Regions from separate parts of the Halalkalibacter flavus genome, predicted to be linked through region 1. Evidence: riboswitches for the same ligand, from Rfam matches in the RefSeq annotation. Region 1 holds a riboswitch; each other region holds the start of a gene.
What was found. Region 1 has a riboswitch for S-adenosylmethionine ahead of SAY88_RS09270 (homoserine dehydrogenase). Riboswitches for the same ligand answer to the same signal wherever they lie in the genome.
Positions count from the first base shown of each region.

Region 1 (3,214 bases):
ATTGAAACGTCATTTGATATGAAGTTATTTGATGACCAACTCACTGTAAAAGATGATATTTACCCACTTACAGCTATTTTTGATATATCTTATCGTAAGAAACCAGAAAAAGGTGCAATGGGTTTTCTATATTTACATACAAGTCGAGGTGTTCGGACGTATTATATAAAGGAAGATGCCTACGCTTTAGTGACTGCTTATAAAAAGCTAAAATCAGAACGCCCCGAATTGCGCTGAGTGAATCGTTTCTAAACGTCTACGTGTTGAAACATCCCCATAGATTGGATACGTTTCAAAAGGTGTGACGTCTGTACTATTGATAATCCACCCTTCACCTTCATGGTGAGAGAATGTGTCAATTACAGCTATCTGATTTTTCTTCACCCAATGAAGTGCAATTTCTCTTTCAGCATGAGTTAGGAAAACAAATGCATGTGTAAATGATTCTTTTCGTTGTTCCGCCTTCATTCCTAAACTTCTTTGTGAATGTCTAGTACGCTCATGAAAAAGGAAATCTTCAACCATACTATTTGCCGTAGCCTCTTTCCCAGCACCTGGTCCAATAAAAAGAAGTTGATTAATAGAATCACCTTCAATTGATATTCCATTTGTCACTCCTCTAACACTTGCTAACGGTTCGTTTTGTGTTAAAAAGGCTGGAGTTACAGAACCATTCACTTTAGCTTCACCCTGCCAAGCCTCAGCAATTAACTTAATCTTAAATCCTAGACGCTCTCCTATTTCAACATGCCAATCCTTAATAGTCGATACACCTTTACGTGAAAATTCAATAGAAGAAGGCCAGCTTCCGAAACATAAGCGACTTAGTATTCTTATTTTGTACCAAGCATCAAAGCCTTCTAGATCGTCAGTTGGGTCTGCCTCAGCATAACCTAGTTCTTGTGCCTCTAATAAAACATCAGCAAATCCTCGATGGCTTTCAATCATTTCTGTTAACATATAATTTGTTGTTCCATTTAAAATTCCTGAAATTCTCGATATTGGTGTAGTTGTGAGTGTTCCCTTTAACGCGTTAATAATCGGAATTCCACCTGCAACTGCTGCCTCATAGCCATAATAAGTCGAGTGTTGTTCTGCTAATCTCTCAAGTAATTGTCCCTTCTCTGCGACAAGTTTTTTGTTAGCAGTGATAACTGGAACACCTTTTTCTAACCATTTTGATGTATATGAAAGTGCAGGTTCAATTCCTCCAATGGCTTCAAAAATGATATTAAAGTCAGTTGAATTACAAAATTCTTCCCAACTAGTTGTAACAAACGCTTCAATATCAGTGGCGCGTTGTTTTTGACGACTTTTCACAAGAATTGCAGAAATGTGTATTTCCTCTCCTAACAGCTGTTCTAGTTGCTCCTTTGTATTAGTTAAGCGTTCATATACACCGCTGCCAACTGTTCCAAATCCTATTAAACCAATTTGTAGCATATTCATACCCTCCTCTTAAATAAAAAAACCTCTCCAGATAAGGAAAGGTTTTTTTGCCTTCACTTATCTATCAGAATGAAACACATTCTGCTGAAAGTAGCACCTTTTTTTGCATGGCTTGCAAAACGGTTGCCGGGCTTCATAGGGTCAGTCCCTCCACCACTCTGGATAAGTTTGAATTATCAAACGTTCGTATTCAGTTAACGTGATTATACGTCAGCTTCATATTACTGTCAAATATGATTAAACATTCACCTTTTCAGATTTTCTCCCAATTATTGACAAATTCAAGTCAATTAACTGTTCAACACTTACTTCACCAGGTGCATTCGTTAATAAATCACTTGCACTTGCCGTTTTCGGGAAGGCAATAGTATCACGTAAGTTCGTTCGACCTGCTAGTAACATAATTAGACGATCTAACCCTAAAGCTATCCCACCATGTGGAGGAGTACCGAATTCAAATGCTTCCAACAAGAAGCCAAATTGTTCACGAGCTTCCTCTTCAGAAAATCCTAGTGCTTTAAACATTTGTTCTTGAATATCACTTTGGTAAATACGTTGCGAACCACCACCGAGCTCATATCCATTTAATACAAGATCATAAGCATTGGCACGTACACTAGCAGGATCAGTTGCTAGTAAAGCAAGATCTTCTTCTACTGGACTTGTGAACGGATGATGCAGGGCAACATAACGTTTTGCTTCCTCATCGTATTCAACAAGTGGAAAATCAACTACCCAAAGGAAATTAAATTGACTTTGATCAATTAAGTCAAACTGTTTTCCAAATTTCAAACGGAGTGCACCAAGGCTATCAAATACAACCTGTTTCTTATCTGCACCAAAGAATAATAAGTCGCCAACTTCAGCGCCAAGAGCTTCTTGTAATGAAGTAGAAACCTCTCCAGTGAAGAACTTAGCAATAGGTCCTTTAAGTCCTTCTTCTTCTACCTTAAGCCATGCTAAGCCTTTTGCTCCGTATTGTTTTACATAATCAGTAAGGGCATCGATTTCTTTACGAGAAAGCTTATTTGCTCCCCCTTTTAAGTTCAACCCTTTAACTGTCCCTCCACTAGCAAGAGCACTCTGGAATACTTTGAACTCTGAATCTTTCACAATCTCTGATAGTTCAATTAGTTCCATTCCAAAACGCAGGTCTGGCTTATCTGAACCAAAACGGTTCATAGCTTCATCATATGTCAAACGTGGAAACGGCAATGATACGTCAACGCCTTTGATTTCTTTCAAAATCTTTGCCATCATTTTTTCCATCATAGCAATTAAATCTTCTTTGTCCATAAACGATGTTTCAATATCGACTTGAGTGAACTCTGGTTGGCGATCAGCACGCAAGTCTTCATCACGGAAACAACGTACAATTTGATAATAACGTTCAAAGCCAGATACCATTAACAGTTGTTTAAAAAGTTGCGGTGATTGTGGTAGAGCATAGAACTCACCATGATGAACACGGCTTGGAACTAGATAATCACGAGCCCCTTCTGGTGTACTTTTTGTTAGCATTGGTGTCTCAATCTCCATGAATGTTTCCGTATCAAGGAAGTCACGAATTAACTTTGTCGTACGATGACGTAATTTAAACGTCTCTTGCATATCTGGACGACGAAGGTCTAAATAACGATACTTTAGACGAACGTCTTCTGAAGCGTCTGTATCAGCTTCAATTTGAAACGGTAGTGGCTTTGATGTATTTAAGATACTCATTTTTTCAACATGAACTTCAATTGAACCTGTAGCGATTTTCTCA
Region 1 is NZ_JAWRVK010000010.1:135,035-138,248, reverse strand. It holds gene SAY88_RS09275 (hypothetical protein) at 1-237, shown strand, start outside; gene SAY88_RS09270 (homoserine dehydrogenase) at 214-1,443, opposite strand; SAM riboswitch class I at 1,504-1,618, opposite strand; gene aspS (aspartate--tRNA ligase) at 1,687-3,214, opposite strand, start outside.

Region 2 (3,214 bases), on a different contig from region 1:
CCGTCCCATGCGTCACAACTATGCCATCTAATTGATCTTCTTTCACACGCTCTTTTAACCTTTTTGCTAAATCAACCATTAAACTAGGTGTCATGTGAGGAGAAGGTAGATTTAAGTAATCATCCACAATCACGGAGGCAATGGTTGATAGCGATTCAATAGTGGAATATAATGGGTTTATTAAGTTTGGTTGAACGGCACCATGTTCATTTTCTTGCATGGCAATGGTGCCACCAGTATGTAAAACAAGAATTTTCTTCAAAAAGGTCACCCCAATATCGCAATGTTTTGCATAATTATATTATTTTATCATATAAGTTTTCGTTTGAGTAATGAATTGTAACGCAAGGGGAAAGGATTGGCGAATTGTTTGCACTTATTACAGCAGCAATAGCTCCAGGAATGGCATTATTATCATATTTTTATTTGCGAAATCATTATAGTTCAAATACGGTTTCGCTTGTTTTTCGAACGTTTTTAATTGGAGTGTTACTTGTATTTCCTGTTATGGTTTTACAATATGCATTCACGACGGAAGGGTATTTTACCCATCCATTTACAAGAGCCTTCTTTTTGTATGGGTTCGTGGAAGAATTCTTCAAATGGTTTTTACTTTGGGTTTTTGTGTATCAACATGCGACCTTTGCGAGACGCTATGATGGAATCGTCTATGGCGCCTCTCTCTCATTAGGATTTGCAACATTAGAAAATGTTTTTTATTTAATAGCTAACGGCTTAGAAACAGCCTTTATCCGAGCTTTATTGCCCGTGTCTAGTCACGCTTTGTACGGTGTTATCATGGGGTATTATCTTGGAAGAGCAAAAGTAGAAGAAGATAAAAGGGTGAAACATTTGACGTTTTCGTTAAGTTTGCCTATTATTTTACACGGCGTCTATGATTTTATATTGCTTTTTTTCGGCATGTATTTCTTAGTTGCATTAATTCCGTTTATGTTTTTTCTGTGGTGGGTAGCGTTAAAAAAGGTGAAACGAGCTAACCAATTAGACGTATAAGATCGTTGAATTTAATAAGTAAAGGGTGATCAATATGGCTGAAGGACGTTATCGTGTTGTGATTCGTTGTCCAGTTTGTAGTGAAAAATATATTCTACGTGGGAGTAGAAATGAAAAAGGTGAATATGAAACAGGCTTCAAGCGTTGTGTCTGTGGAAATGAAGAAAACTTAAATATTGATGCTTCCTTAGAATAAAAAAATTAATACTTAATATGTAGCGATCGTTGCTGTTGTGCTTTTTTCTAATAATTTAATCTACTTGCAGGGAAAATTTCTCTTGCAAAAGTTCGAAATTTGTTGTAATTTTGATTAAATGAAAAATATGAATAATTGATTTTCTTATCAAGAGAGACGGAGGGACTGGCCCAAAGATGTCTCAGCAACCAGCCGATTTCGGTCAGGTGCTAAATCCATCAAGTCGACGGCTTGAAAGATAAGGAGAGGCGATTGATAACACAACCACCTTCTTCTTATTTAAAATAGAAGGTGGTTTTTAATATTTATTGAATGAAAAAAATTGTGGAGGGCTTATAAATGAACCGTGAGAAACTTGAGACAATATTAGTACAAATTGGAAATCGTTCCGATAATCCAACAGGGACCATTAATACACCTGTGTATTTTTCAACTGCTTACAGGCACACCGGAATTGGGGAGTCGACAGGATATGATTACGCAAGGACAGGCAATCCAACTAGAGAGGTCGTAGAAAAAGCGATAGCGGAGTTAGAAGAGGGGGACCGAGGTTTTGCTTGCAGCTCGGGAATGGCAGCCATTCAAACGGTTCTGTCTCTTTTTGAACAAGGAGATGAAATTTTAGCATCACAAGACTTGTATGGAGGAACCTATCGTTTATTTGAACAAGGATGGAATCGTTGGGGCTTAACTTTCTCTTTTGCCGACCCTCGTAACCTTGAACAGTTTGAAAGCTGTATTACAGATAAAACAAAGGCATTATTTATAGAAACACCGACGAACCCATTAATGCAAGAAGCATCGGTAGTTGATCTAGCTAAAATAGCCAAAAAATACGGAATTTTATTAATTGTTGATAATACGTTTTATACCCCGCTTCTGCAACAACCGCTAGTGGACGGTGCAGATATTGTTATACATAGCGCGTCTAAATATTTAGGTGGCCACAATGATGTTATCGCTGGGTTAATTGCTGCAAAAGGAGAAGAGCTTTGTGAGCGAATTGGTTATTACCATAACGGGATTGGAGCAATCTTGTCAGCTTTCGATTCATATCAATTAATTAGAGGGATGAAAACTCTAGCCCTTCGAATGGATAAACATCAAGAAAATGCGAAAGCCATCGTAAAATATTTAGAGGCGCAAGAAGGTGTAATAGACGTCCTATATCCTGGAAAAGGTGGAATGATATCTTTTCGTATATTAAAAGAAGACTGGGTTAACCCATTTTTACAGCAGTTGAAACTCGTCTCGTTTGCAGAGAGTTTAGGTGGGGTTGAGAGTTTGATGACGTATCCTGCTACGCAAACGCATATGGACATTCCTGAAGATATTCGGATAGCAAATGGTGTTTGCAATCGCTTGTTACGTTTTTCTGTTGGTATTGAGCGAGCTGAGGATTTAATTGCTGATCTTGATCAAGCATTCCGTCACGTGAAAGAGAGGGAGAATGAATGAGTTTTCTAGAACAACTAGCATCAAAAGTCTTAATAGGAGATGGAGCAATGGGAACGTTGCTATACGAGCAAGGCGTCGACCAATGTTTTGAAGAAGTGAACGTAAAAAATCCAGAGATCATTCTAAATGCACATAAGAGATACGTCTTGGCTGGAGCTGATGTAATTCAGTCTAATACGTACGCTGCGAACAAACTGAAACTAGAAAAATATGGGCTAGAAAAAGAGGTTCGCTCTATCAATCGTTCAGGTGTTCGTCTTGCGAAAGAAGCTTCTAGTGAAAATACATTTGTTCTAGGAACTGTTGGGGGGATTAGACGGTTTCAATTAGAAGAATGGAACCTTGACGAGATAGAGGAAGCCTTCAAAGAGCAATTAAATGAACTATTAACAGAAGGCGTTGACGGCCTTTTATTAGAAACGTTTTACGATTTGGAAGAAGCAAAGATGGCTGCAAACCTTGCACGAAAATTAACAGATTCGCCTATAGTGGTAAATCTGTCACTCGGAGAAGTAGGTGTGATGAATGGCGGGATTGCCGTTTCTG
Region 2 is NZ_JAWRVK010000006.1:13,305-16,518, forward strand. It holds gene SAY88_RS05615 (asparaginase) at 1-262, opposite strand, end outside; gene prsW (glutamic-type intramembrane protease PrsW) at 367-1,014, shown strand; gene SAY88_RS05625 (hypothetical protein) at 1,049-1,210, shown strand; SAM riboswitch class I at 1,352-1,455, shown strand; gene SAY88_RS05630 (methionine biosynthesis PLP-dependent protein) at 1,550-2,668, shown strand; gene SAY88_RS05635 (bifunctional homocysteine S-methyltransferase/methylenetetrahydrofolate reductase) at 2,665-3,214, shown strand, end outside.
Region 2: linked by a shared signal. The riboswitch ahead of SAY88_RS05630 (methionine biosynthesis PLP-dependent protein) and the one ahead of SAY88_RS09270 (homoserine dehydrogenase) in region 1 are both predicted to bind S-adenosylmethionine.

Region 3 (3,214 bases), on a different contig from region 1:
CGTAAAAATGCGTTAATTGGCATGGGCTCCATTGTATTAGATGGTGCTGAGATTGGTGAAGGTGCCTTTATCGGTGCTGGAAGCCTCGTCCCTCCTGGAAAGAAAATCCCAGCTAATTGTCTGGCATTTGGCAGACCCGCGAAAGTCATTCGTAATCTAACTGAAGAAGATACGGTTGATATGACTCGTATCCGTCGTGAATATGTAGAAAAAGGGCAGCATTATAAACAAGTTATTCAAAAAGATAAAAACAAATAACAGGATTTTCTTTTTTAATGAATAATATTGATTATTATTATCAATAATAAAGAAAGAAAAGAGCGATGGCCATCGCTCTTTTCAAGCCAAAATTAATGTTGTGGTTCAAACGTTTTACAATCTGTTTCTTCTTGCTTCTCTGCTTCTTTTCCTGTATGACTTACTACATAAATTCTGTCAGCCTCACACTGGTTTCCATGAGCCCAGTATACACAGTTGTTTACTTCACATAAAACATCTTGTGCCATTTCACTCACCCCCTCCTTAGTTTCATTTTGACCAATAAAGCTGGGAACCATACGGATAGGCTTAATAATTATTGGATTTGTATTGGGAGCAAAAGGGGGTCCTTTTCGAAATAAAGGATGCTTCCCTTGTTTTCAACAACGTTTCGGTCTTCTTCTCTCTTATGAAGGACTTTTCCCTCCTATCTCACATGCACTTCGGTCCTCACACTTCACCTCCTATCCTTATAAATCAGCAATAAAAAATGCACACGATTCTTCTAGAAAAATCGTGTGCATTAGTACGTCTCTATTTAATTTTTTTATAGTCCAGCTTGCTCCTTTAAAGCAGCCGCTTTATTCGTTTGTTCCCATGGTAATTCGACATCTGTACGCCCAAAGTGTCCGTATGCTGCTGTTTGCTTGTAAATTGGACGACGTAAGTCAAGCATTTTAATAATACCTGCAGGACGTAGGTCAAAGTTTTCACGCACAAGCGCTACTAGTGACTCTTCAGATACTTTTCCAGTACCAAATGTATCAATAGAGATCGAGACAGGTTGTGCAACACCAATGGCATAAGCTAACTGGACTTCACATTTATCAGCAAGGCCAGCAGCAACAATATTTTTCGCTACGTAACGAGCTGCATATGCTCCTGAGCGATCAACTTTTGTCGCATCTTTACCAGAGAATGCCCCACCACCATGACGTGCATATCCACCGTATGTATCAACGATGATCTTACGCCCAGTTAAACCAGCATCTCCTTGAGGTCCCCCAATAACGAAACGGCCTGTTGGGTTAATGAAGTATTTCGTTTTCTCATCAATTAATTCTTGTGGGACAACTGGGTTAATGACATATTCTTTTAAATTACGTTGAATTTGCTCTAGAGTTACTTCTGGATGATGTTGAGTTGAAATAACGATCGTATCAATACGAACAGGTTTTCCATCCTCATCATACTCTACAGTTACTTGTGTTTTCCCATCCGGACGAAGATAAGGAAGAATCTCCTCTTTCCGTACCTCAGTTAAGCGTCTAGCAATTTTATGACTTAGTGAAATTGGAAGAGGCATTAACTCTTTTGTCTCGTTGTTAGCATAACCAAACATAAGTCCTTGGTCACCAGCACCAATTGCTTCAATTTCTTCATCCGTCATTTGACCTTCACGAGCTTCTAGTGCCTTGTCAACACCTTGAGCAATATCTGCTGACTGCTCATCAATTGATGTAAGGACTGCACACGTTTCATAGTCAAAACCATATTTTGCACGAGTATAACCAATTCCTTTAATTGTTTCACGAACGATCTTTGGAATGTCAACATACGTACTTGTCGTAATCTCTCCCGCAACTAATACTAAGCCCGTTGTAACAGATGTTTCGCATGCTACACGAGCATTCGGGTCATTGGTTAAAATCGCATCAAGAATTGCGTCTGAAATTTGATCACATATTTTATCAGGATGCCCTTCTGTTACTGATTCCGACGTAAACAAACGTCTGCTTTTCAATTCTGTCATTATCAAATTCCTCCTTTAAACACTGCTACTACGCCATTAGCTTGTGTTTTTCTTTGAGACGGCACTCATGCCCCACCGAATGGGAAATACCTACCTGTCAGACCGTATAAACGATAAAAACCCTTCTCCTATAGAGGAAAAGGGTTGAATGTTTACCTTTAGCCTCTTATCGTCCAAGGCATAGCCTTGCAGGTTAGCACCTTTTCACTCATGGCTTTAAAGTGTTGGTTGCTGGGCTTCTTCGGGCCTGTCCCTCCGCCTACTCAGGATAAGAGTATCCGTTCGACGCATATCATATCGCACATGTTGTTTAGTGTCAACATATCCGACTCCTATCAAAGATATAATCAATTTTTCATTCAGATTTATTCTTATTGTGCACGATTCATTTAAAACTATGCTAATAACGACATAAGATTTACTAGCAGTCAAAGAGGCACTGATAGATGAAACCAACATCTTTTCAGTGCCTTTAAGCAAACCTCACCTTTTTATTTTTAGTATGGTGTATCATCTCGCCTCTCTTGATGGCTTGCGTTTTGTCTTTCCCTTTGTTGTTGCTTTTGCTCCCTTTCCTTCTCCAATTCTTGTTCTTTTCGAAGTTCTTCTCGAAGTTGCATTTTCATTAATTCATTTGCATTATCCCGAGGTTTCACTTGGCTATAAACCCCACTAGCTGTTAAACCGATAATCAGTGCCATCAGTACTTGTTCTCCCCACTCCCTAGGGATAAACCAAAGTATACCAGCTATTCCGATCGCTAATAGAGCACGATATTGCTTTTCAATACCAAAGGCATTTCCTATTACCGTTACAAGCGCCGCTACTACGGCTGAAACAGTAGCCAGATCCAACATGGAAACTTGCTGCAAATAGAACGCCTCCTTCATTTCTCTTTATCAACATTCTATGCATGAAGCAAAAATTTAGGAACAATTGAAGCATTTTGTTCAAATGCTGACCATAGAAGCAAAAAAAACTCCTACGAAAACACATTTTCTATTAAATATATCACAAATGAAAAAACGAATTAATAGTATAGACTATTAGACTTAATATGTTATACTAATTAACAAGATTTAGTATTTTATGCTAATAATCAAAAAATTAAAGAAAGGGTTTTGCGACAATGAATACAATCAGCCTTCAGTCCGAATTAATTAACTTAGTGAACTCAGACATGGTTCACCTTAATCTTCCTAT
Region 3 is NZ_JAWRVK010000039.1:27,413-30,626, reverse strand. It holds gene SAY88_RS19775 (gamma carbonic anhydrase) at 1-258, shown strand, start outside; gene SAY88_RS19770 (DUF1540 domain-containing protein) at 351-506, opposite strand; gene metK (methionine adenosyltransferase) at 806-2,011, opposite strand; SAM riboswitch class I at 2,175-2,286, opposite strand; gene SAY88_RS19760 (hypothetical protein) at 2,509-2,883, opposite strand; gene pckA (phosphoenolpyruvate carboxykinase (ATP)) at 3,141-3,214, shown strand, end outside.
Region 3: linked by a shared signal. The riboswitch ahead of metK (methionine adenosyltransferase) and the one ahead of SAY88_RS09270 (homoserine dehydrogenase) in region 1 are both predicted to bind S-adenosylmethionine.

Region 4 (3,214 bases), on a different contig from region 1:
ACGAATCAACTCTTACAATTGGGGGGGACCTAAATATTGGTGTTGTATCTGATCCTGTTTCATTAGATCCACATGGTGCGAACGAAACAGTTGCTAACACAATCAATGCAACTATTTATGATCGCCTTGTTTACATGGATCAAAATTCAGAAATTCAACCAGGGTTAGCTGAATCGCTCGAACAAATTGAAGATACGGTTTGGGAGGCGAAAATCCGTGAAGGTGTTACGTTTCATGACGGAACGGAACTAAATGCGGAAGCTGTTAAGTTAAGCCTTGACCGTGTGCGTGATCCAGAAGTTGCAGCGCCTGTTGCATTTTTATTTGGAATGGTAACGGATGTACGTGTAGTTGATGAATTCACTGTACATATTGAGACGGAATTTCCATTTGCTCCACTTCCAGCTCATTTAGCTCATACTGCTGGTAGTATTATTAGTCCGCAATTAATTGAGCAATCATATGAAGACCTTGCAAATGGAGAAAATCCATTTGCTGCAGCAAATGAACAACCATCAGGTACAGGTTATTTCAAATTTGAGAGCCAACAGCCTGGAAACTCAGTAACTCTTTCTAAAAACGAAGATTACTGGCATGAAGAACAAGCGAAAGTGGACACAGTGACTTTCAAGGTTATTCCTGAAAGCTTAACGCGTATTGCTGAGCTAGAAACAGGGGAAATTGATATTAATTTTACTGTTTCTCCTAGTGATGTTTCGCGTGTCGAGAGCAATCCTGATACTATTGTTGAACAAGTTAATAGCACGAGAATGGTTTACCTTGGTTTCAATACTGAAGTAGAACCGTTAAACGATGTAAACGTTCGTCGTGCGCTACACATGGCTGTAGATAAAAATGCCTTAGTTGAAGGAATTTTAGATGGTGTTGGAATTCCAGCAGATACTCCAATTGCTCCAGGTGTATACGGTTATAGTGAAGGTGTCGATACTATTGAGTATGATATTGAACAAGCAAAAGAACTTCTTGCAGAAGCTGGATATCCTGATGGTTTTGATGTTACGTTGTTAACAGATGATGAGCGTGAGCGCCAAGACTTAGCTGTTGCACTTCAATCTCAACTAGCAGAAATCGGTGTAAATGTTAACATTGATACGTATGAGTTCGGAACCTATATAGAACGTGCGGGTTTAGGCCAAATGGAAATTTTCTTAGGAAGCTGGGGAACAGTGACTATAGATGCTGACTATGGTCTATACGCAGTATTCCATTCCAAAAATATTGGACCACCAGGAAATCGCTCTCGTATTGTAAACGAAGATTTGGATGAACTTCTTGATGCAGCTAGACAAGAAATAGATCCAGAAACTCGAATTGATTTATATGCACAAGTTCAAAACAAACTAGCTGAAGAATCTCCATATGCATATTTATACTTCCCTGATAACATCTCAGCAGTACGTTCCGATGTTGAAGGATTTTGGCAATATCCAAGTGGTTATTTCTTCTTACGTGATGTAACGTTAAATCGTTAATTATTGATAAAAGCTGTCTCTAGACAATGATCTTAAGAGACAGCTTTTTTTATTTATTTTATATTGGCATTGGTTCAGCAACAGTTGATAATATATTTATAATTTTAAAAAACGTATTGGTATTAAGGCCTCACCTAGGAGCATTTCTCAATCAGAGGTGAAATTTATAATACTTTTAAAAATATTACTTGAATTTTGTATTAGAGATTGATATTATTAGAAACAATAAAGTTGTTAGATATTTTAAAAAATAAATAGCGATAAACTTCTTATCCAGAGTGGTAGAGGGACAGGCCCTATGAAACCCGGCAACCTCATGTCAAATAAATGACTTGAACGGTGCTAATTCCTGCAAAGGTATAACCTTTGAAAGATGAGAGGAATGTATTTAAATAATACATACTAACCTCTCTATAAAATTATTAGAGAGGTTTTTTGATGGATAGAAGAATTATCGCTCAAAAGGAGCGAACATTAATGGAAAGAGCAGTGTTTGGAGCAAGTGAATTTTTCAGTCAAAAGGCTTTTATTACAGATTTTCGTGGTATTGAGTATATTCAAATTAAACAATTAAAAGAAAAGAATGTAGATATTGTAGAAATTTGGTTTGATCCTTGGAAAGTATCCTATAATGAATTATTAGATTTGTTTTTTGATTTGCATAACCCAACAATTAAAAATGGTCAGGAATGCAAGAATCAATCTTATATTTTCTTTACTAATTTTAGCCAATTAAAGATAGCCAAACAAAAGAAAAACCAGCTAATACAAGTTTTTAAAGATGAAATGATCACAGAAATCATTCCGGTGTTTGAACATAATGATACAGGGAAAGATATCAAGTTAATATCATAATAAGTCTCATTCTTAGTAAGGTTTTTACAAATGGTAATAGACGGCTGATGGAAAGCAACATAATCGTTTTAGCATGAAAAGTAAATAATATTTGAAATGGCTGGTTGTTAAGGGGAAGAATGAATCACTTCTTGCACGATCATAACTACCAGCCTTCAGGTGTAACTCGTTTGTACAGAGCCGAATACATGGTCGATTTTAAAAAATGTTTATAAAACAAATTTGTTTTCATACATTTATATATACGCACATAATAACTCTAACTGTCTTAAAAGCGAAGACAAGGGAGGAATAAAATGGCTAGAAGACCACCAGTGTTACAAAGAGGAGATACGATTGGATTAGTTACAGCTGGCAGCCCTCTTGATGCTAATATAATAAATACTAGAGCTCAAACAATTAGAGATATGGGTTTTAATATTGCTTTTGGCAGAAACGTTTATTCATTTGAGGGAATCGTAGCTTCATCGGCAGAAAAAAGAGCCGAAGATGTTATGGAGCATGTTCACTGATCCAAGTGTCAAGATGATACTAGCAACACGTGGAGGGACTGGGGTTCAGACCATTCTCCCGTATCTAGACTACGATGTAATAAGAGATAACCCTAAAATCATTTCTGGTTATAGTGACATTACCGTACTACTTAATATTTTGAATCAATTTAGTAACTTAATTACGTTTCACAGCCTAATGCTTGGTGATTTTAGAGCAGATACTCCATCTTATAATTACAATCAATTCTTTCAAGCTACTTCTACCGCAATTTCTCCTAGGTCTATCCAAAACCCACCGAATATACCACTGATGAGTTTAGTACAAGGTAATGTAACGGGCCCGATAGTAGGTGGAAATATGACTTCGCTTGT
Region 4 is NZ_JAWRVK010000002.1:47,298-50,511, reverse strand. It holds gene SAY88_RS01485 (glutathione ABC transporter substrate-binding protein) at 1-1,493, shown strand, start outside; SAM riboswitch class I at 1,760-1,873, shown strand; gene SAY88_RS01480 (peptide-methionine (S)-S-oxide reductase) at 1,932-2,348, shown strand; partial or broken gene SAY88_RS01475 (S66 peptidase family protein) at 2,645-3,214, shown strand, end outside.
Region 4: linked by a shared signal. The riboswitch ahead of SAY88_RS01480 (peptide-methionine (S)-S-oxide reductase) and the one ahead of SAY88_RS09270 (homoserine dehydrogenase) in region 1 are both predicted to bind S-adenosylmethionine.